Regions from separate parts of the Methylobacterium sp. HMF5984 genome, predicted to be linked through region 2. Evidence: predicted binding sites of a transcription regulator. Region 2 holds the regulator's gene; each other region holds the start of a gene.
The links. The regulator LexA, encoded in region 2, represses DNA repair genes until DNA is damaged. The targets are predictions, from matches to a motif close to TGTTCNNNNTGTGTTCNG.
Positions count from the first base shown of each region.

Region 1: dinB (DNA polymerase IV) is a predicted target of LexA. The motif match lies at 3,240-3,257, and genes of this name have one in related genera.
Region 3: ACFZ8E_RS18110 (PA0069 family radical SAM protein) is a predicted target of LexA. The motif match lies at 7,075-7,092, and genes of this name have one in related genera.

Region 1 covers NZ_JBJFLN010000001.1:2,942,445-2,952,424, reverse strand. Annotated here, with positions in the region: gene ACFZ8E_RS14300 (iron-containing alcohol dehydrogenase) at 1-683, shown strand, start outside; gene ACFZ8E_RS14295 (hypothetical protein) at 724-1,023, opposite strand; gene ACFZ8E_RS14290 (SDR family oxidoreductase) at 1,120-1,998, opposite strand; gene dinB (DNA polymerase IV) at 2,113-3,153, opposite strand; gene ACFZ8E_RS14280 (septum formation initiator family protein) at 3,375-3,686, shown strand; gene pdhA (pyruvate dehydrogenase (acetyl-transferring) E1 component subunit alpha) at 3,895-4,959, shown strand; gene ACFZ8E_RS14270 (pyruvate dehydrogenase complex E1 component subunit beta) at 5,030-6,481, shown strand; gene ACFZ8E_RS14265 (DUF5076 domain-containing protein) at 6,544-6,819, shown strand; gene ACFZ8E_RS14260 (Uma2 family endonuclease) at 6,833-7,444, shown strand; gene ACFZ8E_RS14255 (pyruvate dehydrogenase complex dihydrolipoamide acetyltransferase) at 7,448-8,878, shown strand; gene ACFZ8E_RS14250 (L-lactate permease) at 9,079-9,980, shown strand, end outside.
Region 2 covers NZ_JBJFLN010000001.1:4,603,342-4,613,321, reverse strand. Annotated here, with positions in the region: gene gltA (citrate synthase) at 1-269, opposite strand, end outside; gene gltX (glutamate--tRNA ligase) at 478-1,905, opposite strand; gene ACFZ8E_RS22280 (ComEC/Rec2 family competence protein) at 2,155-4,500, shown strand; gene lexA (transcriptional repressor LexA) at 4,494-5,234, opposite strand; gene ACFZ8E_RS22270 (NAD(P)-dependent oxidoreductase) at 5,406-6,344, opposite strand; gene ACFZ8E_RS22265 (response regulator) at 6,642-7,025, shown strand; gene ACFZ8E_RS22260 (protein phosphatase CheZ) at 7,064-7,588, shown strand; gene ACFZ8E_RS22255 (creatininase family protein) at 7,655-8,440, shown strand; gene ACFZ8E_RS22250 (PAS domain-containing sensor histidine kinase) at 8,494-9,980, opposite strand, start outside.
Region 3 covers NZ_JBJFLN010000001.1:3,728,617-3,738,596, forward strand. Annotated here, with positions in the region: gene ACFZ8E_RS18080 (D-2-hydroxyacid dehydrogenase) at 202-1,140, opposite strand; gene ACFZ8E_RS18085 (aminotransferase class V-fold PLP-dependent enzyme) at 1,285-2,493, opposite strand; gene ACFZ8E_RS18090 (hypothetical protein) at 2,893-3,117, opposite strand; gene ACFZ8E_RS18095 (UDP-2,3-diacylglucosamine diphosphatase) at 3,166-4,005, shown strand; gene ACFZ8E_RS18100 (glycosyltransferase family 4 protein) at 4,002-5,072, shown strand; partial or broken gene ACFZ8E_RS18105 (ribonuclease HII) at 5,112-5,732, shown strand; gene ACFZ8E_RS18110 (PA0069 family radical SAM protein) at 5,926-7,038, opposite strand; gene ACFZ8E_RS18115 (hypothetical protein) at 7,214-7,732, shown strand; gene moaB (molybdenum cofactor biosynthesis protein B) at 7,736-8,290, opposite strand; gene selD (selenide, water dikinase SelD) at 8,471-9,520, shown strand; gene ACFZ8E_RS18130 (glycosyltransferase) at 9,606-9,980, shown strand, end outside.

The sequences.
Region 1 (9,980 bases), 1.7 Mb from region 2:
TGTGCGCCGGCCTCGCCTACCTGCCGGTGGCGGCGCTGGTCGATTACGAGCTGACCCTGAGCAAGCCCGCGCGGCTCACCGCCGATACCGGGATCGACGCGCTGACCCACGCGATCGAGGCCTACATCTCGCGGAAATCCAACCCGTTCTCGGACGGGTTCGCGCTCGCCGCGATGCGGGCGATCGCGCCGAATCTGCGCCGGGTCTGGACCGATCCGGGCGACCGGGCTGCGCGGGAGGCGATGATGTTCGGCGCGACGCAAGCAGGCATCGCCTTCTCGAACAGCTCGGTGGCCCTCGTCCACGGGATGAGCCGGCCGATCGGCGCGCATTTCCACGTGCCGCACGGGCTTTCGAACGCGATGCTGCTGCCGGCCGTCACCGCCTTCTCGGCGCCGGGCGCGCCCGGGCGCTACGCCGCCTGCGCCCGGGCGATGGGCGTGGCGCGGGAGGGCGACGACGAGCGCAACGCGGTCTCCCGCCTGATCGCCGAGCTGCAGAACCTCAACGACGACCTGCAGGTGCCGACGCCCGGCGACTACGGCATCGACGAGGCCCGGTGGAACGGCCTGATCCCGACCATGGCGGCGCAGGCCCTGGCCTCGGGCTCGCCCGGCAACAACCCGGTGGTGCCGGACGCGGAGGCGATCGCGATGCTGTACCGCCAGGTCTGGGCCGCCTGAGCGGGACGGGCGGGGCAGCGGGATGCGGGCGGCTGCCGGCTCAGGCGGCCTGGCCGCCGTAGGTCGCGAACGAGGACTCGACCTTGTCCGCGAGCGCCGGCTCGACCTCGGCCGAGACCTTGAGGCGCCCGGCGAGCTTCGGCTCGCCGTCGGTGTGGGTCTTCTCGACGCGGCCGTCCTCGATGTCGGCGCCCGCGGTCTCGGTGCCGGCGCTGTTCTCGTCCGAGACCGGCGCGATGGTCACGGCCTTGCGGTCGATCTTGTGCTCCTGGACGAGGTGCTCGACCGCCATCTCGGCGTCGCGGCGGGTCTCGAACGTGGCGGCGATGATCTTCGACATGGATCTGGCTCCGATGGCGGGGCGGTCCGGCCCCGCGGGGGTTCCGCCGTCAATCGCAGGCGCGGCGCTCCGTTCCGGATCGCCGCGCCTCGTGCGTCAGTACATCGGCGTGCCGCCGGTGACGGGCACCAGGGCGCCGGACATGTAGCTGCCCTCGCGGGACGCCAGCAGCACGTAGGCCGGGGCGAGCTCGGCCGGCTGCCCGGCGCGGCCGAGGGGCGTGTCGGCCCCGAGCTGCTCGATCTGCTCGGGGCTCTTCACGATCGGCTGGATCGGGGTCCACACGGGGCCGGGCGCGACGCAGTTCACCCGGATGCCCTTCGGCGCCAGCAGGTTCGACAGCCCGATCGTCAGGCTCGCGATCGCGCCCTTGGTGGCGGCGTAGATCAGCATCGTCTTGTCGGCGACCTTGGCCTGCTGGCTCGTCGAGTTCACGATCGCCGAGCCCGGCTTCATGTGCGGCACCGCCGCCTGGGCGAGGTAGTACATCGCGAAGACGTTGGCGCGGAACGAGCCCTCGAGGTCCTCCGCCGTCACGTCGTCGAGCCCTTCGTTGATCGTCTGCGCGGCCGCGTTGTTGACCAGCACGTCGAGGCGCCCGAACGCGGCCACCGTGCGGGCGACGAGGTCGCGGCAATGGGCCTCCTCGCGCAGGTCTCCCGGCAGCAGCAGGACGCGGCGCCCGGCCCGCTCGACCCAGCGCGCCGTCTCCTCGGCATCGGACTGCTCGACCGGCAGGTAGGAGATCGCCACGTCGGCGCCCTCGCGGGCGTAGGCGATCGCCACCGCGCGGCCGATCCCGGAATCGCCGCCGGTGATCAGCGCGACCTGATCCGTCAGCAGCCCCTTGCCGACGTAGCTGTGCTCGCCGTGATCGGGGGCGGGGGTCATCCGCGACGACAATCCCGGCCGCTCCTGCTGCTGGTCGCCGGGGAAGGGGGGCCGGGCTCCGGCCTCGCGGGGATCGTCGGTCATGGTTGGCTGCTCCCGGTGTCGCTTCCCATCGAGATAGGGCGCGGCGCCGCGGACGCAGGCGCGACCCGATGACCGCGGCGCCGGCGATCCCGATCGAACGATCGCGGCGACGCCTCAGATCGCCAGGCCGAGCTGCAGCGGTTCCGCGGCGTCGCCGTGGTCGAGGGCCGAGAGCGAGACGCCGAGCAGCCGCACGCTGCGCCGGAGCGGGCGGAGGTCGCGCAGCAGGCCCAGGCTGATCGCCTCCAGGCTGGCGCGGTCGCCGACGGGGGCCGCCAGGGAGCGCGCCCGCGTGACCTGCGCGAAGTCGGAGAACTTCACCTTCAGCGTCACGGTCCGGCCGCGCAGCCCCTTGGCGGCGCAGGCCGCCGCGACCTTGTCGAGGATCGGCGCGAGGCGCTCGGCGAGGATTTCGAGGTCGGCGCTGTCGTCGGAGAAGGTGTTCTCGGCACCGATCGACTTGCGGATGCGGTGCGCCCGCACCGGGCGCTCGTCGATGCCGCGGGCCACCCCGTGATAGTAGGGGGCGGCGCTGCCGAGGATGGCGGCCAGATCCTCCAGCGAGCGGGCCTTGAGGTCGCGGCCGGTATGGATGCCGAGGCGGCGCATCTTCGCCTCCGTCACCGGGCCGATGCCGTGGAAGCGGCCGATGGCGAGGTCCTCGACGAAGGCCGGGCCCATCTCGGGGGTGATCACGAACAGCGCGTCGGGCTTGCGGTAGTCCGAGGCGACCTTGGCGAGGAACTTGTTGTACGAGACGCCGGCCGAGGCGACGAGTCCGGTGCGCGCGCGGATCGTGGTGCGGATCGCCCGGGCGACGGCGGTGGCGGTCGGCAGGCCCTGCAGGTTCTCGGTGACGTCGAGGTAGGCCTCGTCGAGGGAGAGCGGCTCGATCACCGGCGTGTGCTCGGAGAACACCGTCCGGATCTCCTCCGAGATGCCGCGGTAGACCTCGAAGCGCGGGCGCACGAACACCAGGTCCGGGCAGAGCCGGCGCGCCGTCACCGAGGGCATCGCCGAGCGCACCCCGAAGGCCCGCGCCTCGTAGCTCGCGGCGGCCACCACGCCGCGCTCGCGCGAGCCGCCGACCGCGACCGGCCGGCCGCGCAGGGCCGGGTCGTCGCGCTGCTCGACGGAGGCGTAGAACGCGTCCATGTCGATGTGGATGACTTTCCGCACCGGGGCGGTCACTGCGCTGTCCCGTTCCGCGAGACCGCCGCACCGCAGGGCGGCCGCCTCGATGTTCGATCTTTGTTCCGACTGTCCATCGCCGCGGGGCGCGGTTCAACCCATCCGGGCGCCGCCGTCCACCGCCGAGCGCACGATCGGCGGCCGCGGCAAAGGCTTTGTTAACCGACCCGGACGATGGTCGCGCCATGGTCGTCCGTCGCCGCGTCAGAATGGTCGTTTTGCCTCTCAGCCTCTGGACCCTGTCCGGGCTGGTGGTCGGCTACTTCGTGTACCAGGCCGAGAACGGCAACCGGGGCCTGGAGGCCAAGCGCGCCCTCAAGATCCAGGCCTTCGGGCTCACCCGGGAGCTCGCGGCGGCCAAGGCCGAGCGGGCGACCTGGGAGCACCGCGTCGCGCTGCTGCGCAGCGAGCAGATCGACCGCGACCTGCTGGAGGAGCGCGCCCGGGTCGTCCTCGGCCGGGTGCACGCCAACGACGTGGTCGTCATCGACCCGTGAGCGGGCACCGCCTCCAGTCCCGCGCGCGTCCCGGCTTGAACGCGGCCCGCATCCGCCGTCCCGAGGGGATCATGCCGATCGGGCGTGCGGATCGGGCATGCGGATCGGGTATGACAACCACAAACACCTGTCAGAGCGTCGGCCCTCGCATTCCCGGAGCGCGTGTCCTAAACCGGGCGGGAACAGACGCCAGCACGGGAGCACGCCGATGGATGCCGCGAAAGATGCGGGGCAGCCCAACCCTGCCGCGGAGACGCCGGAGGCCGTGGCGGCCGAGCACCAGCCCGCACCGAACGCGCCGCAATTCACCCGCGAGGAAGACCTCCACGCCTACCACCAGATGCTGCTGATCCGCCGCTTCGAGGAGAAGGCGGGGCAACTCTACGGAATGGGCCTGATCGGCGGGTTCTGCCACCTCTACATCGGCCAGGAGGCGGTCGTCATCGGCATGCAGATGGCCTCGGTCGACGGCGACCAGGTCATCACCGGCTACCGCGACCACGGCCACATGCTCGCCTGCGGCATGGACCCGAAGGGGGTGATGGCCGAGCTCACCGGCCGCCGCGGCGGCTACAGCCGCGGCAAGGGCGGCTCGATGCACATGTTCAGCCGTGAGAAGCAGTTCTTCGGCGGGCACGGCATCGTCGGCGCGCAGGTCTCGCTCGGCACCGGCCTCGGCTTCGCCGACGCCTACCGCAAGAACGGCAAGGTCAGCCTGACCTACATGGGCGACGGCGCGGCCAACCAGGGCCAGGTCTACGAGAGCTTCAACATGGCGCAGCTGTGGAAGCTGCCCGTGGTCTACGTGATCGAGAACAACCGCTACGCCATGGGCACCTCGGTCGCCCGCGCCTCGGCGCAGACGGACTTCTCCCGCCGCGGCATCTCGTTCGGCATCCCCGGCGAGCAGGTCGACGGCATGGACGTGCGCACGGTCCGCGAGGCGGCGGGCCGGGCGATCGCGCATGCCCGCACCGGGGAGGGGCCCTACATCCTCGAGATGCAGACCTACCGCTATCGCGGCCACTCGATGTCCGACCCGGCGAAGTACCGCACGAAGGACGAAGTCTCGAAGATGCGCGACGAGCACGACCCGATCGAGATGGTGCGCAAGCGCCTGATCGAGCTGCACGGCGTCGCCGAGGCCGAGCTCAAGGCCACCGACGCCAAGGTCCGCGAGACCGTCAACGACGCCGCCGAGTTCGCGACGCACGATCCCGAGCCGGATCCGTCCGAGCTGTGGACCGACATCCTCCTGGAAGCGCGCGCCTGAGGGCGCGCCGCCGCCCCGCGACGATCCCCTGCCAGGCCGCCCCGCCCGCCTCACCGATCAGAGACCCTCCATGGCGACCGACATCCTGATGCCCGCCCTGTCTCCGACCATGGAGGAGGGCAAGCTCTCCAAATGGCTCAAGAAGGAGGGCGACGCGATCAAGTCCGGCGACGTGCTCGCCGAGATCGAGACCGACAAGGCGACCATGGAGGTCGAGGCGATCGACGAGGGCACGCTCGCCAAGATCCTGGTCGCCGAGGGCACCGAGGGCGTCGCCGTCAACACCCCGATCGCGATCATCGCGGGCGAGGGCGAGGACGTCGCGGCGGCCGCCGCCGGAGGGGCCTCGTCGAAGCCGAACGGTGCGGACACGGGCGGGCAGCCCGCCCCGACGCCGACGATGCAGGCCGAGGGCATGGCCTCCGGCCCGTCGGCCACCGCCAAGACCGGCGACGACAAGCCCGCGGCGCCGGCCGCGCCCGCCACCATCACCAACAAGGCCGCCGAGCCGGTGATGGAGGAGTTCCCGGCCGGCACCGAGATGGTGACGATGACCGTCCGCGAGGCGCTGCGCGACGCCATGGCCGAGGAGATGCGCCGGGACGAGGACGTCTTCGTGATGGGCGAGGAGGTCGCCGAGTACCAGGGCGCCTACAAGGTCACGCAGAACCTGCTGCAGGAATTCGGCGCCCGCCGCGTGGTCGACACCCCGATCACCGAGCACGGCTTCGCCGGCATCGGCGTCGGCGCGGCCCTGTCGGGCCTGAAGCCGATCGTCGAGTTCATGACCTTCAACTTCGCCATGCAGGCGATCGACCACATCATCAACTCGGCGGCCAAGACCCTGTACATGTCCGGCGGCCAGCTCGGCTGCCCGATCGTGTTCCGCGGCCCCAACGGCGCCGCCGCCCGCGTCGGCGCCCAGCACAGCCACGACTACGCCGCCTGGTACTCCAACGTGCCGGGCCTGAAGGTGATCGCCCCCTACACGGCGTCGGACGCCAAGGGCCTGCTCAAGGCCGCGATCCGCGACCCGAACCCGGTGATCTTCCTCGAGAACGAGATCCTGTACGGCCAGACCTTCCCGGTGCCGAAGCTCGACGACTTCGTGCTGCCGATCGGCAAGGCGCGGATCCACCGCACCGGCAAGGACGTGACCATCGTCTCCTTCGCCATCGGCATGACCTACGCCCTGAAGGCGGCGCAGATCCTGGCCGACCAGGGCATCGAGGCCGAGGTGATCGACCTGCGCACGATCCGGCCGATGGACACCGAGACCGTGCTCGCGTCGGTCAAGAAGACCGGCCGCTGCGTCACGGTGGAGGAGGGCTTCCCGCAATCGGGCATCGGCGCCGAGATCTCGGCCCGCCTGATGGTCGACGCGTTCGACTACCTCGACGCGCCGGTGCTGCGCGTCACCGGCAAGGACGTGCCGATGCCCTACGCCGCCAACCTCGAGAAGCTGGCGCTGCCCAACGTCGCCGAGGTCGTCGAGGCGGCCAAGGCCGTCTGCTACCGGTGAATGCGATCCGCCTTCGTGCCTGACCGGCGGGAACGGGGCCGATCGATGGGTCATGACGTCGTATGAGTGAATCCTTCCAAGCCCTCGAGGTCCCCCCCGACGCCCTGGAGCAGGGCGGCATCGAGGTGCTGCGCGCGGCCGTGGTCGACGGGGCGGTGAGCGTGGCGTTGCGCCGGTCCTTCGACGACCCCGCCACGTGGGGCCGCCTGATGGTCGACCTCGCCCGGCAGGCCGCCCGCGCCTACGCCCTGGAGACCGACCTGTCGGAGGAGGAGGCGTTCGAGCGCATTCGCGCGGGGTGGGAGGCCGAGGGCCTCGATCCCGGCGGCCTGAACTGACGGGATTCTGGCCATGGCCGAACCCGCGCTCCGGCACGCCACCTACGCCGACCTCGAAGCGGTCCCCGACCACCTCGTCGCCGAGATCATCGACGGGGCGCTGGAGACGCATCCGCGACCGCGGCCGCGGCATGCGATGGCGGCGGCGGGATTGGCCGCGGAGCTGAACGCGCCCTTCGGACGCGGGCGCGGCGGACCGGGCGGCTGGATCTTCATGATCGAACCCGAGCTCCATCTCGGAGCGCAGGTCGTGGTGCCCGATCTCGCCGGCTGGCGCCGCGAGCGGCTGCCGGCCGAGCCGGAGACCGCCTTCGTCGAGACGCCGCCGGACTGGGTCTGCGAGATCCTGTCGCCGTCCACGGTGCGTCTCGACCGCGGCCCGAAGCGGCGCATCTACGCGGAGGCCGGCGTCGGGCACCTCTGGCTGCTCGATCCCGCCGACGGCGTGCTGGAGGCCTTCGCGCTGACCGCGTCCCGATGGCTGCTGCTCGGGACGGTGACGCGCCGCGAGACCGTGGCCCTGCCGCCCTTCGACGCCGTCCCGTTTCCGCTGGACGACCTGTTTCCCTTCGCCGATCCCCGCGCCGAACCCGACGCCCCCTCCCTGCCCTCGGACGAGACCTGAACCATGCCCGTCAACGTCCTGATGCCCGCCCTCTCGCCGACCATGGAGAAGGGCAACCTCGCCAAGTGGCTCAAGAAGGAGGGCGACGCGATCAAGTCCGGCGACGTGCTCGCCGAGATCGAGACCGACAAGGCGACGATGGAGGTCGAGGCGATCGACGAGGGCGTGCTCGCCCGGATCGTCGTGCCCGAGGGCACCGCCGACGTGCCGGTCAACGACCTGATCGCGGTGATCGCCGTGGACGGCGAGGATCCGGCCGGGGTCCAGGCGGGCGGCGCGGCGCCGGCGCCGGCCCAGGCGCCGAAGGCCGACGCGTCGTCGGCGAACGAGAACACCACGCCCGGCGGCGGCCACATGTCCTACGAGCGGGTCAACGAGGCCCCCGACGGGGCGCGGCCCGCTTCCGATCCCGTTAGCGCCAAGTCCGAAGGCGCTGCCCATCCGCCGAGCGGGGCGGGCGAGCGCGTCTTCGCCTCGCCGCTGGCCCGCCGCATCGCGAAGCAGGAGGGCATCGACCTCTCGGCCGTGCAGGGGTCGGGCCCGCGCGGCCGGGTGATCGAGCGCGACGTCCGCGCCGCCAAGGAGGCCGGCACCGGCAAGGCCGCGCCCGCCCCCAAGGCGGCCCCGAAGGCGCCCGAGGCGGCACCGCCGGCGCAAGCCGCCGCGCCCGCCCCCGCGGCCAGGGCCGCCGGCCTCACCACCGATCAGGTCCGCGGCTTCTACGCCAAGGACAGCTACGAGGAGGTGCCGCTCGACGGCATGCGCAAGACCATCGCCAAGCGCCTCACCGAGGCGATGCAGGTGGCGCCGCACTTCTACCTGACCGTGGATTGCGAGATCGACGCGCTGATGGCGCTTCGCGAGCAGCTCAACCGGAGCGCCGGCAAGGACAAGGACGGCAAGCCGCTGTTCAAGCTCTCGGTCAACGACTTCGTCATCAAGGCGATGGGCCTCGCCCTGACCCGGGTGCCGATGGCCAACGCCGTCTGGGCCGAGGACCGGGTGCTGCGCTTCAGGAACGCCGAGGTCGGCGTCGCCGTGGCGATCGACGGCGGCCTGTTCACCCCGGTCATCCGCCGGGCCGACGAGAAGACGCTGTCCACCATCTCCAACGAGATGAAGGACTTCGCGGCCCGTGCGCGCGCCAAGAAGCTGAAGCCGGAGGAGTACCAGGGCGGCGTCACCTCGGTGTCGAACCTCGGCATGTTCGGGATCAAGCACTTCACCGCGGTGATCAACCCGCCGCAATCCTCGATCCTGGCGGTCGGCGCCGGCGAGAAGCGGGTCGTGGTCAAGGACGGCGCGCCCGCCGTCGCCCAGGTGATGACCGCGACCCTCTCCTGCGACCACCGCGTGCTCGACGGCGCGCTCGGCGCCGAGCTGATCGCGGCCTTCAAGGGCCTGATCGAGAGCCCGATGGGGATGCTGGTCTGACGACGGGCCGGTCGCGCGGCGCGGCGAGACCGCGTCGTGCCGAGCCGAGCCGCCGGCCGCTTTCGCGATAAGTGCCGGAGCGGTCGGCGCGCAACACCTTCTGAATACATTATCTCTCGGCGTTGAGCCGGATTCGCCGCTCTGCTAGCACCGCCTCCAACGGCCCGCGGATCAACCCGGGCCATCGGAGGAATGCGCCCGTGGAACCCGTCCAAACCTGGAACCAGGTCTACGATCCGTTCGGCAACCCGTGGCTGTCGACGCTGGCCGCCTCCGTGCCGGTGATCGCGCTGCTCGCCATGATCGCCAGCGGCAAGGTCAAGGCCCACATCGCGGCCGTGCTCGCCCTGGTGCTGGCCTTCGCCCTCGCCGTCGGCGCCTTCGGCATGCCGCTCGGCCTCGCGACCCGCGCCTCGCTGCTCGGGATGGTGACCGGCTTCTTCCCGATCGGCTGGATCATCCTCAACGTCATCTTCCTCTACCGGCTGACGGTGGAGAAGGGGTGGTTCGCCATCCTCCAGCAATCGGTGGCCGGCATCACCACCGACCGGCGGCTGCAGCTGCTGCTCGTCGCCTTCGCCTTCGGCGCGTTCTTCGAGGGCGCGGGCGGGTTCGGCACGCCGGTGGCGGTCACCGGCGCGATCCTGATCGGGCTCGGCTTCTCGCCGCTGGCAGCCTCCGGCCTGTCGCTCATCGCCAACACCGCGCCGGTGGCCTTCGGCGCGCTCGGCGCGCCGATCCAGGGCCTCGCCTCGGTGACGGGCTACGACCCCTACGTGCTCGGCGCGATGATCGGCCGGCAGCTGCCGGTGTTCTCGCTGATCGTGCCGTTCTGGCTGATCTGGGTGTTCGCGGGCTTCCGCGGCATGGTCCAGGTCTGGCCGGCGATCCTGATCTGCGGCGGCGCCTTCGCCGCGGCCCAGTTCGGCATCTCGAACTACGTCAACCCGTGGATCGTCGACATCGGCGCCTCGATCGCGGCGATGGGCGCCCTGGTGCTGTTCCTGAAGGTCTGGAAGCCGGCCGCGATCTGGACCTCGCCGGCGCTGCGTGGCAACGACCCGTCGATCGGCTACGGCGCGCCGCGGCCGGTGGCGCTCGG
Region 2 (9,980 bases):
AGCATCAGGTAGCAGGTCTCGAGGAAGTCGCCCTGCTCGGCGAGCTGCTCGATCGGGTAGCCGCGATAGAGCAGAACGCCCTCGTCGCCGTCGATGTAGGTGATCTTCGATTCGCACGAGGCGGTCGAGGTGAAGCCCGGATCGAAGGTGAAGGCGCCGGTCTGGGCGTAGAGCTTGCCGATGTCGACGACGTCGGGGCCGATCGTGCCGCTCTTGACGGGCAGAGAGATCTGCTTGCCGTCCACGGTGATGGTGCTGGCTGCGCTCATGGAACGTGGACCCTTTCCTGGCAACGAATCGAAGCCGGCCCAGGCTGCGCTCCGCGCCGCCCGGGACCCGAAGTCACCGGCATTTTGCTGCAGGTGCTCACAAGCCCATCGGGTTAGCGGATCGGCCGAGCGCCAGCAACGGGGCGGATGACAACCACGTCGAGACGCCAAGCGAAAACCGGGCCGCGCGTGCGCTGCGGCGGCGGTCTCAACCCTTCGTGATGCCGTCGCCGAGACGGGCGAGGCTCTCCGCGCGTCCCAGCACCGCCATCACGTCGAACAGCGGCGGCGAGGTCGTGCGCCCGGTCAGCGCCGCGCGCAGCGGCTGGGCGACCTGCCCGAGCTTCAGGCCGGCGGTCTCCGCGAAGTGCCGCACGGCCGCTTCCGTCGCGGCGGCGTTCCAGTCGGGCAGGGCTTCCAGCGCCGGCAGGATCGCGGCGAGCCGCCCGCGCGCCTCGTCGGTGAGGAGGGCGGAAGCCTTCTCGTCCGGCACCAGCGGCCGCGCGGCGGTGAGATAGTAGGCGCTGTCGAGCAGCTCGATCAGGGTCTTGGCCCGCTCCTTCAGCCCCGGCATCGCCGCGACGAGCTTTTCGCGAAGGGCCGGCGCGAGCGGTGCCGAGAGGCCGCGCTCCGGGCCGACGTTCGGCAGGATGCGCTCGATCGCGTCGACGAGGTCGGCGTCCGCCGCGCCGCGGATGTAGAGGCCGTTGAGGTTCTCGAGCTTGGCGAAGTCGAACCGCGCCGGCGAGCGGCCGATCGCCTTCAGGTCGAAGGCCGCCACCATCTCCTCGGTCGAGAACACCTCCTGGTCGCCGTGGCTCCAGCCGAGGCGGACGAGGTAGTTGCGGAGCGCGGCCGGCAGGTAGCCGAGGTCGCGGTAGGCGTCGACGCCGAGCGCGCCGTGGCGCTTGGACAGCTTGGCCCCGTCCGCCCCGTGGATCAGCGGGATGTGCGCCATCCTCGGCACCTCCCATCCGAGCGCTGAGAAGATCTGGCTCTGGCGCGCGGCGTTGGTGAGGTGGTCGTCGCCGCGGATCACCTGGGTGACGCCCATGTCGTGGTCGTCGACGACGACGGCGAGCATGTAGGTCGGGTTGCCGTCCGAGCGCAGCAGCACGAGGTCGTCGAGATCGCGGTTGGCCCAGGTGACGCGGCCCTGCACCGCGTCGTCGACGATCGTTTCGCCCTCGCTCGGGGCGCGCAGCCGGATCACCGGCTTTACCCCGGCCGGTGCCTCGGACGGGTCGCGGTCGCGCCAGCGCCCGTCGTAGCGCAGCGGCTTGCCCGCCGCCCGGGCCTGCTCGCGCATCTGCGTCAGCTCCTCCGGCGTGGCGTAGCAGCGATAGGCGTTGCCCGAGGCGAGCAGGCTCTCGGCGACCTCGCGATGGCGCTCGGCGCGGGCGTACTGGAACACCACGTCGCCGTCCCAATCGAGCCCGAGCCAGCTCATCCCGTCGAGGATCGCGTCGATCGCCCCTTGCGTCGAGCGCTCGCGGTCGGTGTCCTCGATGCGCAGCAGCATCCGGCCGCCCATCCGGCGGGCGTAGAGCCAGTTGAACAGCGCCGTGCGGGCGCCCCCGATATGGAGGTAGCCCGTGGGCGAGGGCGCGAAGCGCGTGACGACGGGTGACGACATCGGACGATGGATCTTCTGGTGACGGGGCTGAAGGAGCACCCTGAACGCGGCCGCGGCACGGATCGGCCGATCCGGTTGCGCGCGTCTAGATCGCTCTGCGACGGAGGGAAAGGCGGTTCGTCGTCCCCGACGACGCACGGAAGCTGGGGACCTGCGCCCGGACCCGGCCCGGACGGCTCTAGCACGCCCTCGCGGATGCGTTAAGAATCGGGTCGGCGCAGCCGTTTCGCGCCGACCGGTGTGCCGATCATGGCGCGGGACATCGCACGATCGACGGGACGGGCCGTCGCCACGTCGGCATCAGGCCGCTTCCCGTCGCCCGCCGTGCTCGGGCCGGCCGTGCGCGGCTGGGTCGTCGGCGGGCTCGCGATCGAGGCCGAGCAGCGGCGGCTGTTTCCCTGGCTCGCGGTCGCCTTCGGCGCCGGCATCCTCGCGTTCTTCACCGCCACCGACGGCATGCCCTCGCTCTGGGCGCCCCTCGTCGCAGCCGGCGCCTGCGCCGCGACCCTGCCGTTCCTCGGTGCCCGGCCCGCGGCGCTGGCCGTCGCCCTCGGGCTGATGGCGGCGCTCCTCGGCTTCGCGGCGAGCGCCCTGCGGGTCGCGCAGGTGGCGGCGCCGGTGCTGACCCGCACCATCATCGCGCCGCTCGAAGGCCTGATCGAATCGCTGGAGGAGCGTGAGGAGGGCGCCCGCCTGGTGGTGCGGGTCGCGAGCCTCGGCACGATGGCCGCGGCCGAGCGGCCGGTCCGGGTGCGCGTCTCGTTCAAGAAGGCGCCGCCCCTGCGGCCGGGCGACTTCATCGCCGCCACCGCCCGCCTGCTGCCGCCCCCCGAGGCGGCCCGCCCCGGCGGCTACGATTTCGCCCGCGACGCCTACTTCCGCGGGATCGGCGCGGTCGGCTCGCTCCTCGGCAAGATCGCGGTGAAGCCGCCGCCCGAGCCGGTGCCGTGGTCGCTCCGGCTCGCGGCCGCCGTGGACGACGCTCGCAACGCGCTGACCCGCAGGATCACCGACGCCAACGGCGGTCAGGCGGGCGCCGTCGCCGCCGCCCTGGTGACCGGCAAGCGCGGGTTGATCGCGCTGGCCACCAACGACACGCTGCGGGCGGCGGGGATCTACCACGTGGTCTCGATCTCAGGGCTCCACATGGTGCTGGCCGCCGGGGTCGTGTTCTGGCTCGTCCGTGCCGGCCTCGCCCTGGTGCCGTTCCTGGCGCTGGCCTGGCCGATCAAGAAGATCGCCGCGGCGCTGGCGATGGTCGGGGTCACCGCCTACTGCGTCTTCTCCGGCTGGGACATCGCGGCCGAGCGTTCCCTCGTGATGACCCTGATCATGCTCGGGGCGATCCTGGTCGATCGCCCGGCGCTCAGCATGCGCAACCTCGCTCTCGCCGCGCTCATCGCGCTCTCGCACGAGCCGGAAGGCTTGCTCGGCCCGAGCTTCCAGATGTCGTTCGGGGCGGTGGCCGGCCTCATCGCCTGCGCCCGCCTGATCGATGGAGGGATGTTCCGCCGCGACGGGGCCGGGCGGATCGGCCGGCTGATCGCGCTGTCGCTGACGACGGTGGTCGGCACACTCGGCACGACGCTCGTGGCGCAGGTCGCGACCGCGCCCTTCGCCACCTACCACTTCCAGACCGTCCAACCCTACGGGCTGATCGGCAACGCGCTCACCCTGCCGCTGGTCTCGCTCGCGGTGATGCCGGCGGCGGTGCTGGGCATCGTCGCCTACCCGTTCGCCCTCGACCAGCCGGTCTGGTGGCTGATGGGACTGGCGGTGCGCGGCATGCTGACCATCTCCGGCTGGATCCAGGGGCTCGGGCGCGCCAACGTCGTGGTCCCGGCCTTCGGCACCGCCGCGCTCGGGTGCCTCGCCGCGGGGCTGCTGCTCGCGACGCTCCCGGTCTCGCGCCTTCGCTGGCTCGCCCTGCCGCCGGCGCTGCTCGGGCTCGGCCTAGCGACGATGCCGGCCCGCTACGACATCTACGTCGACCGCCAGGGCAGCGGGGCGGCGGTGCGCCGCGCCGACGGCAGCCTCGTCGCCCTCGGGCGCCCGTCGAACTTCGTGCTGGAGCAGTGGCTGAAGGCCGACGGCGACGGCAGGCCGGGCGCGCAGGCGACGGGCGGTCCCGCCTGCGATCGGATCGGATGCACGCTTCGGTTGGCCGACGGGCGCGCGGTGGCGCTTCTGAAGGATCGCCGCGGCTTCGCGCAGGATTGCGCCAAGGCCTCGGTGCTGATCACGGCGCTCGCCGCACCGCCGGGCTGCGCCGCCGCCCTCGTCATCGATCGCGCCTACCTCGCCAGCCACGGCGCCGTGGCGATCCGCGTCGAGCCGAATGGCTTCATTCTGGCCGACACGCATGAGCCGGGACGGACGCTGCCGTGGCGCCCCGCGATGGTCCGTCCCCCGCCCCAGGGAACGGATGACGAGGCAGCGGGCGGATCGTCGCCCGCGGCCGAGCCCAAGCCGAAGGACGTCCCGTTCCAGGGCATGGCCGCCCCGCCCCCCCGGGCGGAGGAGGCCGACCCGGCACCCGACGATCCGACCGCGGACGGCCCGAACCCGGAGATGCCGGGCGATACCCTTCAGTAACGGCGCACGAGGCTGACCAGGCGGCCCTGGATCTGCACCCGATCCGGCCCGAGCACGCGGGTCTCGTAGGCCGGGTTCGCCGCTTCGAGCGCGATCGACGAGCCGCGACGGCGCAGCCGCTTCAGCGTCGCCTCCTCGTCGTCGATCAGCGCCACGATGATGTCGCCGGTGTTGGCGGTGTCCTGCTTGCGGATGACCACGAGGTCGCCGTCGAGGATGCCCGCCTCGACCATCGAGTCGCCGCGGACCTCCAGGGCGTAGTGCTCGCCGCCGGCCAGGAAGTCCGGCGACATGGTGATCGCGTGGCTCTGGTTCTGGATCGCCGAGATCGGCGTGCCGGCCGCGATCCGGCCCATCACCGGGATCGACACCGCGCGACCGCTGTCGTCGACCATCTGCGTCGTGGAAGGCCGCGGCGGCACGGCCTTCGAGCGGCCGCCCTCGACCACGCTCGGGGTGAACCGGCGCGGCGCGGCGGGAGCTGCCGGCACCGGGGCGGGCGCGCTGGAGCGGCCGGCGCCGTCGGGCATGCGCAGCACCTCGATCGCCCGAGCCCGATTCGGAAGCCGGCGCAGGAAGCCGCGCTCCTCCAGGGCGGTGATCAGCCGGTGGATGCCGGATTTCGACTTGAGATCGAGGGCGTCCTTCATCTCGTCGAACGACGGCGGAACACCGTCCTCGCGCATCCGCTCGTCGATGAATCGCAGGAGATCCAGCTGTTTACGGGTCAGCATCGGCGCGGCTCGCAGGAATGCGCGGCCACACGAAGGTGGAGCCGCAGAAACAAAACACGAACACGTTAAACGTTCGTCAAGTGTTCCGCAAGGGTTCTCATCGGCCGATCCGACCGGTGCGTTGAATTTCGTCGCGCGCCGAGCCCCTTTTCGATCGCTGCGCTGCGGGGCTCAGCCCTCGAGGCTGCGGCGCACGGCGCGGGCGGTGACCGCCGAGACGCGCACGTTCGATTCCCGCGTCACGCCGGCGATGTGCGGGGTCAGGATGAGGTTCGGCACGTCGATCAGCGCCGCGCCGCCCGCGGCGTCCACGGGCTCCTGGGCGAACACGTCGAGCGCCGCCCCGCCGAGGTGCCCGGACCGAAGCGCCGCGGCGACCGCGGCCTCGTCCACGACGCCCCCGCGGGCGGCGTTGATCAGGATCGCGCCCGGCCGCATCCGGGCGATCGCCGCCGGCCCGATCATGTCGCGCGTCGCCTCGGTCAGCGGCACGTGCAGCGAGAGCACGTCGCTCGTTGCGACCAGCGCGTCGAGGGTCAGGCTCGCCACCGCGCCGTGCGCCGGGCGCCATGCGGCGTCGTCGGACGCGAGGTGCGGGTCGAAGGCGGCGACGCTCATGTCGAGGGCCGCCGCACGGCGGGCGGTCTCGCGGGCGATCGCGCCGAAGCCGACGAGGCCGAGGCGCTTGCCGGCGATCTCGCGTCCCATCAGCGCGTTGCGCGGCCACGCGCCCGCGGCGACCTGCGCGCTCGCGCCGTAGGCGCCGCGCAGCAGCAGCAACGCGGTGCCGATCACGTACTCGGCCACCGCGCCGTCGTTGGCGCCGGTCGCGGGATGGACGGCGATCCCGCGGGCGGCGCAGGCGGCCAGATCGATGTTGTCGAGCCCGACGCCGAGGCGGCCCACCACCCTGAGGTCGGGTGCCGCCGCGAGCAGGCCCGCGCGCACCTGCGTGCGGTTGCGGACGATCAGCCCGGACGCGCCCGCGAGCGCCGCGCGCAGGGCGTCCGGCCGGTCGACCAGGGTCGGATCGTAGAGCGTCTCGAACCCGGCGAGCTCCGCCGCGATCGCGGCCTCGTCCATGAACTCGCTGATGACGACCTTGCGCATGGGGCGGCGATCCTTCTCCGCGGCCGGGCCGGTGCCGGCGGGCTGCCCGCTCTGCCGCGGCGTCCGGGCGACGTCGCGGCTGGGGGCATCGTCATCACGCAGCCGAGCGCGTCGGTAAAGGCGGCCGCGCCGCCTATCCGAGTGGGTGCGCCGATCGCAGCGCGATTAACCGCTTCGCAATGCCGCCCGGCGTAAGGTCCCGGGCATGAGGTGCGACCAGCGACAGCGCCTCCCGACATTGCGTGACCGACGCCGACGGCGGAGCCGGCGATTCGGAGACACCGGAGCAGTTTGACCATGGCCCTCGATCTCAGCATGCCGATCCTGGTCGTCGACGACTACCAGACGATGGTTCGCATCATCCGCAACCTGCTCAAGCAGCTCGGCTTCGAGGAGGTCGACGACGCCTCCGACGGCACGGCCGCGCTGGCGCGCCTCAAGGGCCGCAAGTACGGCCTCGTGATCTCCGACTGGAACATGGAGCCGATGACCGGCTACGAGCTGCTTCGCCACGTCCGCGCCGACGAGGGCCTGCGCACCACGCCGTTCATCATGGTCACCGCCGAGTCGAAGACCGAGAACGTCATCGCCGCCAAGAAGGCCGGCGTGAACAACTACATCGTCAAGCCGTTCAACGCCGCGACCCTGAAGAGCAAGATCGAGGCGGTCTGCGGCGCCTGACCGACCTTTCGGGGCCGACACGCGGAGGAATGCTGACGATGGGTTTGCAAAGACCGCTCGGCGCGACGATCAACCCGGCGACCATGGTGTCCGAGTTGATCGAGATCGCGGACTACATCGCCCACGTGCGCGACGAGATCGCGGCCCTGCGCGCCAACGAGCTGACGCACGACCGCATCCCGATGGCGCACGAGGAGCTCGGCAACGTCCTCGCCGCGACCGCCGGCGCCACCAACACCATTATGGAGGCGGCCGAGTCGATGCTGGCGCTCCCGGACGGGCCGGAATACCGCGCCGCGGTCGAGAGCGGCATCGGCACGATCTTCGAGGCCTGCGCCTTCCAGGACATCACCGGCCAGCGCATCGGCAAGGTGGTCGCCGCCCTGCAGCAGTTCGAGCTGCGGCTCGCGCGCTTCGCCAGCGCGGTGCGGGCGCGGGACGCCGCCGGACAGGACCCGGCCGAGGCCGAGCGCAACGAGCGCGCCCAGCGCCTGCTCCTCAACGGCCCGCAGCCGAACGGCCCGGCGACGGCGCAGGACGACATCGACGCCCTGTTCGCCTGAACCTCGACGGGAAGGGGCCGGCTCCGCTACAGCGTTGCGCCTGACGTCGGGGCATCGGGGGACAGCATGGCGGCACGGCTCTGGTCCGACCTGACCGCGCGCGAGGTCTCCGGGCGCGGCATGGGCCGCACGGTCGCGGTGCTGCCGGTGGCCGCGATCGAGCAGCACGGCCCGCACCTGCCGCTCTGCACCGACGTGGCGATCATGGAGGGCTACCTCGCGCGCGCCCGCGCCCTGGTGCCGGCCGATCTCGACGTGCTGGTGCTGCCGGTGCAGTCGGTCGGCAAGTCCGACGAGCACGACGCCTTTCCCGGCACCCTCTCGCTCACCACCGCGACCGCGCTCGCCGCCTGGACCGAGATCGGCGCGGGCGTGCACCGGGCCGGCTGCAACCGGCTGGTGATCGTCACCTCGCACGGCGGCAACAGCGCGCTGATCGACCTCGTGGCCGGCGATCTGCGCGCCCGCTTCGGCATGGTCGCGGTGACGACCGCCTGGGCGCGGTTCGGCTATCCGGAGGGATGCTTTCCCGACGACGAGATCGTCCACGGCATCCATGCCGGCGGGATCGAGACGGCGCTGATGCTGGCGCTTCGGCCCGACCTGGTTCGGCGCGAGGCGATCGCCGACTTTCCCTCGCGCACCCGTGCGATGGCCGGCGCCTTCACGCACTTGCGCGCCGGGCGTCCCGCCGCCTTCGCCTGGAAGGCCGGCGACCTCCATCCGTCGGGCGCGATCGGCGATGCCCGGCTCGGCACCGCCGAGGCGGGCGAGGCCGCCCTCGACCACGGCGCGCGGGCGTTCGTGGCGCTCCTGCACGACGTGGCGCGCTTCGACCTTTCGGGCGGGTAGCCTCGACGTCGCATCGATTCGGGAGCGGGGCCGGGCTTCGCCCCGGCTCCCTGTCAGGCGCCGGCCGGCTGCGGCTGCCGCGCGCTCGCCCCGGACGCCTCGCGGAGTGCCGCGACGGTCTGCTGCCCGGCATCCTCCGCGGCCACCGTCGCGAGGTGCTCGCTGGTCGGGCGGGGCAGGCGCACCAGGACGATGGTGCCGACGGTCTCCTCCGAGCGGATGCGCAGGGAGCCGCCGTGCAGCTCGGCCATGGAGCGGGCGATGGCGAGGCCGAGGCCGGAGCCCTTGTGGCTGCGGGTGAGGTTGGTCTCGACCTGCGAGAACGGCGCGCCGAGCCTGGCGAGCGCCGCCTTCGGGATGCCGATTCCGGTATCCTCGATGAACAGGTGAGCGTGGTCGCCGGCTGGGCGGGCGCGCACCGCGATCCGGCCGTTGGCGGGCGTGAACTTCACGGCGTTCTGCAGCAGGTTGACCAGGATCTGCTGCAGGGCGCGCTCGTCGGCGAGCAGCGCGAGGCCGGGATACAGGTCGACGGCGACGTGGAAGTTCTTCTGCCGGGCCGGCTCGGACACGAGCTTGAGCGCGTTGGAGACCGCCGCCGCGACGGCGATCTCGCGGCGCGCGAGCCGGACGCGGTGCGACTCGATCCGCGACATGTGGAGGATGTCGTCGATCATCGAGAGCAGGTAGTCGCCGCTGGCGCGGATGTCGGCGCAATACTCGCCGTAGCGCGCCGAGCCGAGGGGGCCGTAGAGCTCGCTCGCCATCAGCTCCGCGAAGCCGATGATCGCGTTGAGCGGCGTGCGCAGCTCGTGGCTCATGTTGGCCAGGAACTCGGATTTCGCCTGGTTGGCCAATTCCGCCACCGCCTTCTGGTCGAGGTAGCGCTCGGCGAGGTCGGCGAGCTGCTGCGTCTGCAGCTCCAGCGTGCGGCGCGACCGCTTGAGATCCTTGACCGTCTCGATCAGCTCGCGTTCCGAGGCGACGAGCTGCTCCTGGTGCCGCTTCAGGTTGGTGATGTCGGTGCCGACCGAGACGTAGCCGCCGTCCTTGGTCCGCCGCTCGCTGATCTGCAGCCAGCGGCCGTCGGTGAGCTCCGCCTCGAAGGTGCGGGCGGTCGCGCTCGCGGTGTCGGTCTCGGGCATCTCGCGCCGGATCTGCGGAAGCACGCCGCGGCCCATCACCTCGTCGTAGCGGCGGCCGACCTGCGCGTCCTCGGGGCTCAGCGCATGCAGGTGGCGGAACTTCGAATTGCACAGGACGAGGCGGTTGCTCGTGTCCCAGATCACGAACGCCTCGGAGATCGCCTCGACGGCGTCGCGCAGGCGCATGTCGTTGGTGGCGCTGGCCTCGGCGAGGTGCTGCTGCTCGGTGACGTCGACGGCGATGCCGACGAGGTGGCGGCCGCCGTCGGTCACGTCCGGCACCACCTCGGCGCGGGTGCGCAGCCAGATGTAGGCGCCGTTCGCGCCGCGCATGCGGAACGCGTGGTCCACCGCGGTCTGGCTCGCGGCGAGCCCGCGGGCGAGGCTGTAGAGGT
Region 3 (9,980 bases), 870 kb from region 2:
TCGGCGCGGATGGCGTTCGTGTTGGAAATTGGGTCCGGGCTCGTCTGTCGCTCAGCCTTCCCTCCCCCCTGCGGGGGAGGGTAGCCCGCGAAGCGGGTCGGGAGAGGGGCCGCGCGACGTCCGGAAACGTGGCTCCCCTCTCCCGACCCTCGCTGACGCGAGGCCCACCCTCCCCCGCAGCGGGGGGAGGGAGAGTTCGACCTAGACCACGTTCTGCGGCTTGCCGGCGACGAAGGCCTCGACGTTGTCGACGAGCTGGTCGGCCAGGATCTGCATCGCCTCCTTGCTGGCCCAGGCCACGTGCGGCGTGACGATCAGGTTCGGCAGGTCGAGGTCGCACAGGATGTTGCCGTTCTTGGGCGGCTCCTGCACCACCACGTCGAAGCCGGCGCCGCCGATCGTGCCGGCCTTCAGCGCCTCGGCCAGGGCCTCCTCGTCCACCAGCCCGCCGCGGGCGGTGTTGATGAGGATCGCGTGCTTCTTCATCTTCGCCAGCTGCTCGGCGCCGATCATGTTCCGGGTCTCGGGCGTCAGCGGCGCGTGCAGCGTGATGACGTCGGACTGGGTCAGGATCGTCTCGAGGTCGACGAGGCCCTCCTGCGGGAAGACGTCGTAGGCGATGACCTTCATGCCGAGCGCTTCCGCCCGCTTGCCGATCGACTTGCCGAGCGCGCCGTAGCCGACGATGCCGAGCGTCGAGCCGGCGATGTCGTGGATCGGGTAGTCGAAGTAGCAGAACTGGGTCGACTTGTTCCAATCGCCCCGGCGCACCGAGTTGGCGTAGGGCACGATCGCGCGCCGCAGGGCGAAGATCAGCGCGATGACGTGCTCGGGCACGGTGTTGAAGGCGTAGTTGCGGATGTTGACGACGGTGATGCCTTGCGCCTTCGCCTGCTCCTTGTCGACCACGTCGGTGCCGGTGGCGGCGACGGCGATGAGCTTGAGGTCGGGCAGCTGCTTCAACGTGTCGGCGCGCATCGGCACCTTGTTGATCAGCGCGATCTCGGCGCCCTGGAGCCGGGAGACGATCTCCTCCGGTGTCCAGGTCGAATCGTATTCCTTGTAGTCGTGCGGGAAGTTGAACGGCCGGACCGTGGCGTCGAGGGACTCGCGGTCGAGGAATACGATCTTCTTCGTCATGGAACGCCTTTCATGCGACGGCCGGATCGGGCCCTGCCCGCGACGCGCCGGTCGCGGCGATCCCGATCCGGTTCGAGATGATCCCCTCTCGTCCGGGATGGCGCGGGGGCGTCGCCGCCCCCGCGCGATGGTGTCGGCCTAGCGTCAGCCCTGGGTGAGCGGATGCTCGCGCAGGTAGCTCGACGCGGCGGCGACGCCCGAGCCCGGGGTGACGTGCACGCCGCAATCGATCATCGCCATCTCGGCGCCGGCGATCGCGCCGAGCAGCGACAGCTCGTTGAGATCACCGAGGTGGCCGATGCGGAACACCTTGCCGGCGACTTGGCTCAGGCCAGCGCCGAGCGAGAGGTTGTAGCGGTCGTAGGCGTGCTTGATGATCTTGGCCGCATCGACGCCCTCGGGCGCCAGGATCGCCGTCACCGTGTCGGAGTTCCACTTGGGCTCCTTGGCGCAGATCTTCAGGCCCCACGCCGCCACGGCCTGACGGGTCGCCTCGGCGAGCACGTGATGGCGGTGGTAGACGTTCTGCAGCCCCTCTTCCTTGATGCACTCGAGGGCCTCGCGCAGGCCGTAGAGCAGCGGCAGCGGCGGTGTGTAGGGGAAGTAGCCGGTCGGGTTCTGCTTCAGCTGGTCGGACCAGGCGAAGTAGACGTGTCCAAGGCGGTCGTTGCCGCCGGCGGTGCCTTCGGAGGCCTTGATCGCCTTGGCGCTGGCGCAGAGCACGCCGAGGCCGGCGGGGAGCATGAAGCCCTTCTGCGAGCCGGCGATGGCGCAATCCACCTTCCACGCGTCCATCTCGAACGGCAGCGAGCCGATCGACGAGATGCCGTCGACGAACAGCAGCGCCGGGTGGCCGGCGGCGTCGATCGCCTTGCGGACCGCGCCGATGTCGCTGGTGACGCCGGTCGCCGTCTCGTTGTGGACGACCATCACGGCCTTGATCTTGTGCTCGGTGTCGGCGCGCAGCGCCTGGCCGATCTTCTCCGGGTCGGCGCCGGTGCCCCAAGCCTCGTCCTGCACGATGACGTCGAGGCCGAGGCGCTGGGCCATGTCGACCCAGAGGTGGCTGAACTGGCCGTAGCGGGCGGTCAGGACCTTGTCGCCGCGGCAGAGCGTGTTCGCCAGGGCCGATTCCCAGATGCCGGTGCCGGAGGACGGATAGAAGATGATCGTGCCCGCCTCGGAGCCGAACACCATCTTGGCGTCCTGGAACAGCGGCTTCACAAGCGCCGGGAAGTCGGGGGAGCGATGGTCCTCCGAGGGGACGTGCATCGCGCGCAGCACGCGGTCCGGGATGTTGGTCGGGCCGGGAATGAAGAGGTGATTGCGTCCGGGGCGCCGCGTTGCAGCCATGGGGTGTGTCCTCCGATTACCAAGAAACGTTGGCCGGCAAGCCGGCGTCAGGAACGATGCGCCGGCTTGCGACGCATGGGCGTGTGGTGATCCGTGGGCGGTCTGGTGAGGGGGACGCCGAACCGGCGCGGCCGGAAGCGCGCGGGAGGGCTGTCCCGCGCGGAACTTCCGCGTCGTCGGTCGGTCGCTTCACCGGGCGATGCGGAGCGGCGGAACGGTCTGGCACCGCTCGCGGTCGCGGCATGGATCCATGCCGGTCGCCTCCGAAAAGCCTCGTCTTCCATGCGTCGGCCGTGGCCGTCGCGCAAGCCGCGGAATGCGGATCCTGCACGCCGGCGCTGCGCCGACCCTCGATACCTTCCTCCCCGTCGTCCCGCCCCGGCTCACGATCCAAGTGGTTCACGATCCAAGTCGACCATCCAGGTCGGCGATCCATTGGCCGTCGCCGGCGCCGGCCTTACGGCAGGCGATCGCTTTGAATCCATTATGAACGCCGAAGCTCCACAAGCAAAACTGGAAAAACTTCCCGGACGACGAAAAAAAATTGTCGTGCACTGCAGCAAACCGGCGAAGGATCTTCGCATTGCTTGCTGCATCGCAGCATCGGATGCGCGCCACCGTCATCAAACTGAGACGCGTTTCCGGTTTGGCTCGGCCGAAGACCGCCGGGAGATGCTCGTGGCCGACGACACGGAAGGGACGACCCGCGTCCGCACCCTGTTCCTCTCAGACCTGCACCTCGGCACCCGCGGCTGCCAGGCCGGGCTGCTCCTGGACTTCCTGAAGGACTACGACGCCGACACGCTCTACCTCGTCGGCGACATCGTCGACGGCTGGCAGCTCCGATCGGGCTGGTACTGGCCGCAGGGGCACAACGACGTGGTGCAGAAGCTCCTGCGCAAGGTGCGCAAGGGCTCGAGCCTGGTCTACGTGCCGGGCAACCACGACGAGTTCCTGCGCGACTACATCGGCACCACCTTCGGCGGGATCGAGATCGCCGAGAGCCGCATCCACGAGGCGGCGGACGGGCGGCGCTACCTGGTGATCCACGGCGACCAGTTCGACATGGTGGTGCGCCACGCCCGCTGGCTCGCCCATCTCGGCGACGGCGCCTACACCTTCGCGCTGTTCGTCAACACCGGCCTGAACAAGCTGCGCCGCCGGCTCGGCCTGTCCTACTGGTCGCTCTCGGCCTGGGCGAAGCTGAAGGTGAAGAACGCGGTCAACTTCATCGGCGCGTTCGAGACCTTTCTCGCCGACGAGGCCCGGCGCCAGGGTGCCGACGGGGTGATCTGCGGCCACATCCATCACGCCGCCGACCGGCGGATCGACGGCCTGCGCTACCTCAACACCGGCGACTGGGTCGAATCCTGCACCGCGCTGGTCGAGCATTACGACGGCCGCATGGAGGTGCTGCACTATCCGAGCGTGCTTCGCGCCCGCGCGGCGGAGGCGTCGGAGGCCGAGCGCGCCGGTGCGCTTCCGGCGCAGGACCGCCGGGCGGTCGCGTGAGGCTGCTGGTCGCGACCGATGCCTGGGCGCCGCAGGTCAACGGCGTGGTGCGCTCGCTCGAGCGCATGGCCGAGGCCGCCCCCGCCCACGGCTTCGAGCCGTTCTTCGTGACCCCGCGCGACTTCCGCTCGCTGCCGATGCCGGGCTATCCCGAGATCCGGCTGGCGCTGGCGGGCGCGCGCGGCATCGCCGCCGCCTGGGCGCGGATCGAGCCGACCCACGTCCACATCGCCACCGAGGGCACGATCGGCCACGCGGTGCGGCGGCTCTGCCGCGCGAAGGGCCGCCCCTTCACCACGAGCTACCACACGCGGTTTCCCGAATATCTCGCCGCCCGGGCGCCGATCCCCGAGGCGTGGAGCTACGCTTGGCTGCGGCGCTTTCACCGGGCGGCCAGCGGCACCATGGTCAGCACCGCCTCGCTCGAGCGCGAGCTCGCCGGCCGCGGCTTCCGCAACCTGATGCGCTGGACGCGGGGCGTCGACACCGACCTGTTCCGCCCGGCCGATCCTTCCGCGGAGGTTCCCCCTGCGCTCGCGGGGCTGCCGCGCCCGATCTTTCTCTTCGTCGGCCGCGTCGCGGTCGAGAAGAACGTCGCCGCCTTCCTCAGTCTCGACCTGCCGGGCAGCAAGGTGGTGATCGGCGACGGGCCCGACCGCGCCCGGCTCGCGGCCGCCCACCCGCAGGCCCGCTTCCTCGGCACCCGCACCGGCGCGGAGCTGTCCGCGCTCTACGCGGCGAGCGACGTGTTCGTGTTCCCGAGCCTCACCGACACCTTCGGCATCGTGCTGCTCGAGGCGATGGCCTGCGGCCTGCCCGTGGCGGCCTACCCGGTCACCGGTCCCCTCGACGTGGTCGCCGGGACCGGGGCCGGGGTGCTCGACGCCGACCTGCGCGCGGCATGCCTCGCCGCCCTCGCCGTTCCGCGCGGGCGATGCCGCGCGGAGGCCCTCCGCCGGACCTGGGCCGAGAGCGCCCGCCAGTTCTTCGGCAACATCGAGAGCGCCCACGCCCAGGCGGCCGATCTGCGCGTGCCGGCCGGCGTCGAGGCGGCCCTGCTTGGCTGATGAGGTGACGGGTTGAGAGGGTGACGGGCCGGCCAAGGAATGCGATGGGTCGCCGCCCCTTCGGACCCGACCCGCCCCGTGCCCCCCTTCGATCCCGCCTGCGCCGCCGACTACCCCGCCGTCATCGGCTGCGATGAGGTCGGGCGCGGCGCCCTGTGCGGCCCGGTGGTCGTCGCGGCGGTGTGGTTCGATCCGACCGCGATCCCGCCGGACCTGCTCGCCCGCCTCGACGACAGCAAGCGGGTCAAGGAACCGCTGCGCGAGATCCTGACGCCGCTGATCCGCGCGCAGGGCCGCGTCGCGGTCGCGGCGGGATCCCGGGCATTGATCGACCGGGTCAACGTCCGCGTCGCCACCCTCGACGCGATGCGCCGGGCGGTGCTGCGGCTCGCCCTCGATGCGCCGGTGCTGGTCGACGGGCGGGACGCGGTTCCCGGCCTGCCGCAGCCCTGCCGTGCGGTCGTCGGCGGCGACCGCGCGGTGCCGCAGATCGCCGCCGCCTCGATCGTCGCCAAGACGTTTCGCGATGCGCTGATGCGGGTGCTGGCCCGGCGCCACCCGCATTACGGCTGGGATCGCAATGTCGGCTACGGCGCCCCGGTGCACCTCGCCGGCCTCAGGACCCACGGCCGCACCCCGCATCACCGGCTGAGTTTCAAGCGGGCGTACGGCGATGGCGGCAGCAGGACGGGTGTCGCAGATGGGGATCGCCGCGCGCCTTTCCCTCCCCCGCAGAGGGGGGAGGGAGAACGCGCCGCGTTCGTTCGCAAGGTGTCTGAGATCGTCCGTCGACGCAAAAAATCACGCCGTCCTGCCGCCGCGGAGCATTGCTCGATCGCCGCCTTCGCCCCCGTCACAGCAGCGAGAACTGCTCGCCGGGCTTGGCGAAGGCCGAGGCGTCGAGGGTGATGCGGGTCTGCGCATAGCCGAGACGCGCCTTGGCCAGCCGCATCCGCGTCGCGATCAGGTCGGCGTAGGCGCCCTCCCCGGTCATCCGCTTGCCGAACGTGGCGTCGTATTCGCGGCCGCCGCGGGCCTGCTCGACCAGGGAGAACACGTGGCGCTGCCGCCCGGGATAGTGCTCGGCGAACCAGTCGGCGACGAGGTCCTTCAGCTCGTGCGGCAGGCGCAGCAGCACGTGGTTCGCCTCCCGCGCGCCGCAGGCGCGGGCCTCCGTCAGGATCGCCTCGATCTCGTGGTCGTTGAGCGAGGGGATGATCGGCGCGACGATCACCATCACCGGCACGCCGGCTCGGCTGAGCGCCCGGATCGCCTCCAGGCGCTTGCGCGGATGCGGCGCGCGCGGCTCCATCTTCCGGGCGAGCACCGGATCGAGGGTCGTCACCGACATCGCCACCTTCACGAGGTTCCGCTCCGCCATCCCGGCCAGGATGTCGATGTCGCGGGTGACGAGGTTCGACTTCGTCACGATGCCGACGGGATGGCGCAGGCGGGCCAGCACCTCGAGGATCTCCCGGGTGATGCGGTGCTCGCGCTCGATCGGCTGATACGGGTCGGTCGCCGTTCCGAGAGCGATGGTCCGCGGCGCGTAGCCCGGCGCCGACAGCTCCCGCTCGAGCAGGCGCGAGGCGTCCGGCTTGGCGAAGAGCTTCGTCTCGAAGTCGAGCCCGGGCGACAGGCCGGCATAGGCGTGGTTCGGCCGGGCGAAGCAGTAGACGCAGCCGTGCTCGCAGCCGCGATAGGGGTTGATCGAGCGGTCGAACGAGATGTCGGGCGAGGTGTTGCGGGAGATGATCCCGCTCGCCCCCTCCAGCGTCACCTCGGTTCGTCTGGCCGGTGCGGGCTCGTCCGCCGGCCAGCCGTCGTCGGCGGCCTCGCGGCGGATCGCCTCGAAGCGCCCGCCCGGGTTGGCGGTGGCGCCCCGGCCGCGCAGCGTTTCCGACGTCGCGGCGAGCCGACGTCTTGGCGTGGATTCAGCGCCGAGCGGAGGACGGGGTGTGGACATCGAACTGGCAGCACCCCGGCGGAAGCGTGTTTCACATGGAACATAACAGGAACAAGGTCGACCGTATACGCCTCGATTTTAGGCAGTTTCTCGGGCTTTGTGGCTGTGGTGCAACGCTGGGTCGCCGCGTCGAGCCGGCCTGCCCGCGCCCGGCGAAAATACGGTATGCGCGGCCATGATCTCCGCCCTGGTTCATGTCGCCGACCCCGGCGACGCCGATGCGATCGACCGTCTGGCCGACACCCTGGGCGCCCTCGTCGGAGGCGTGGCCGCCGGGCTCGTAGGCGACGCCGTGATCGTCGCCGCCGCGATGGGCGAGGCGGTCGACACGATCGCCGACGCGACCGGCGCGACCCTGGTGGTGCCGCCGCGCGGATCGGACCGGTGGTTCGCCGGCGCGGCGGTCGCGCGCCGCGACTGGGTGCTGTGCCTGGAGGCGGGCGACGTGCCCGGCGACGGCTGGATCCGCACCCTCGACCGCTTCGTCGGCACAGCGCCGGCCGACGCCCTGGGGCGATTGTCCCGCCCGCATGCCGGGCTGGCGACGCGGCTGGCCATTCGGGCCGAGGCGCTGCTCGGCGCGGGTGCGGCGCGGCCCGGCGACCTCGTCCGCCGCGATCGCCTCACCGAGATCGGAACCTTCGCCCCGCGGCTGGTGCCGCGGCGCCTGATCGCGCGGATCGACCGGATGTGATCCTCAGGCCGTGAGCGAGGCGCCCCGCCGCAGGTGCTCGTCCAGGCGCGGCATGATCTCGACGAAGTTGCAGGGGCGGTGCCGGTAGTCGAGCTGGCTGACCAGGATCCCGTCCCAGGCGTCGCGGCAGGCACCCGGCGAGCCCGGCAGCACGAAGACGTAGGTGGCGTTGGCGACTCCGGCCGTCGCCCGCGACTGCAGCGTCGAGGTGCCGATCTTGTCGTAGGAGATGCGGTGGAACACCGCCGAGAAGCCGTCCATCCGCTTCTCGAACAGCGGCTCCAACGCCTCGGGCGTGACGTCGCGGCCGGTGAAGCCGGTGCCGCCGGTGGTGATCACCACGTCGATTCCGGGATCACGCGTCCAGCTCTCGACCGTCCCGCGGATCGCCGTCGCCTCGTCCGGCACGATCGCGCGCGCCGCGAGCCTGTGGCCGGCCTCGGTCAGCCGCTGCACCAGGGTGTCGCCGGAGCGGTCGTCCTCCGGCCGGCGCGTGTCCGAGACGGTCAGCACCGCGATCGACAGGGGGACGAAGCTGCGGGCGGGCGTATCGGGCATCGGGCCGTCTCCGGGTTGAACGACCGGAATATGGGCGCCCGCCCGCGATTGTCCCATCCTTCCCGGCGTGCGGCGTGCGGCGTGCGGCGTGCGGCGCGCGGGCCGAGGCGCGCCGAACCCGCGATCCATGGTATCGGCACCGACCAGCGACCCCTGTCCGTTCGAACGCGCGGTGCCCTCATGGATGCGACCCCCGTCCGCCTCACCAGCCTCGCCCACGGCGGCGGCTGCGGCTGCAAGCTCGACCCGGCGATCCTACGGTCGCTGCTCGCCGACCAGCCGATCGCCGGCCCGTTCGAGCGCCTGCTCGTCGGCAACGAGACCGCTGACGACGCCGCGGTCTGGGCGCTCGACGACGGCACCTGCGTCATCGCCACCACCGACTTCTTCACGCCGATGGTCGACGACCCGCGCGATTTCGGCCGGATCGCCGCCACCAACGCGATCTCCGACGTCTACGCGATGGGCGGCCGCCCGATCATGGCGCTGGCCATCCTCGGGATGCCGGTCGGCAAGATCGCGCCCGAGATCGTCGCCGAGATCCTGAAGGGCGGCGCGGCGACCTGCGCCGAGGCCGGCATCCCGATCGCTGGCGGGCACTCGATCGACACGCCGGAGCCGATCTACGGCCTGGCGGTGATCGGCACCTGCCGCCGCGAGGACGTGCGCCGCAACGCCGACGCGCGGGTCGGCGACGCGCTGATCCTGACCAAACCCCTCGGCGTCGGCGTCTATTCCGCCGCGATCAAGCGCGACGCCCTGCCGGAGGGCGGCTACGCCGCGTTCGTCGCGACGACGACGCTACTGAACAAGGTCGGCACCGAGCTGGCCGCCGACCCGGACGTGCACGCCATCACCGACGTCACCGGCTTCGGCCTGCTCGGGCACGGCCTCGAGTTTGCGCGCGGCGCCGGCTGCCGCCTCGTGATCGACTGGCCGTCCGTGCCGCTGCTGCCCTCGGCCGAAACGCTCGCCCGGGGCAACTTCGTCACCGGCGCGTCCCACCGCAACTGGACCGCGTTCGGCGGCGAGGTCGCGCTGGAGGACGGCTTCCCCGAATGGGCGCGGCACCTGCTTACCGATCCGCAGACCTCGGGCGGCCTGCTCGTCGCCTGCGCCCCCGAGCGCGCAGACGCGATCCTCGCCCGCATCCGCGCCGCCGGGCATCCGGCGGCGGCGATCGTCGGGCGGGCGGAGGCGGGCGCGGCGGGAATTCGCGTCGCCGGCTGATCCCAGGGCCGGAAGGCGATCGAAACCAATCCTCCGGCATCATCGCGGCCCCGCGATGCGTCGCGCAGAGCCGCCCGCCCCCGTCGTGACCGACGTTCCCTACGACCCGGATCTCGAAACCGTCCACGGCGTCGCGGATTGGCCCTATGGCCGATCCGCCTTCGCGCTCGCGCGCCCGGACACCTTGCCGGACGGACGCCCGTGGCCGCGGCTGCACGTGCTCACCGTCGCCTCCGGCGACGCGCCGCGTCTGGCGGACAGCATCGCCTCGGTCGCCCGGCAGGACTACCCGGAATGCCGGCACGACGTCGTGCCGCCGGGATTGACGTCGCCCGCCGCGATCCTCGCCGACGACGGGGTCGACTTCGTCCTGGTCCTGCGGGCGGGCGATCTCCTGGCGCCCGGCGCGCTCGCCGCCCTCGTTCTCGACGCGGTCCTCTCGGGGGCGGATGCGGTGGCG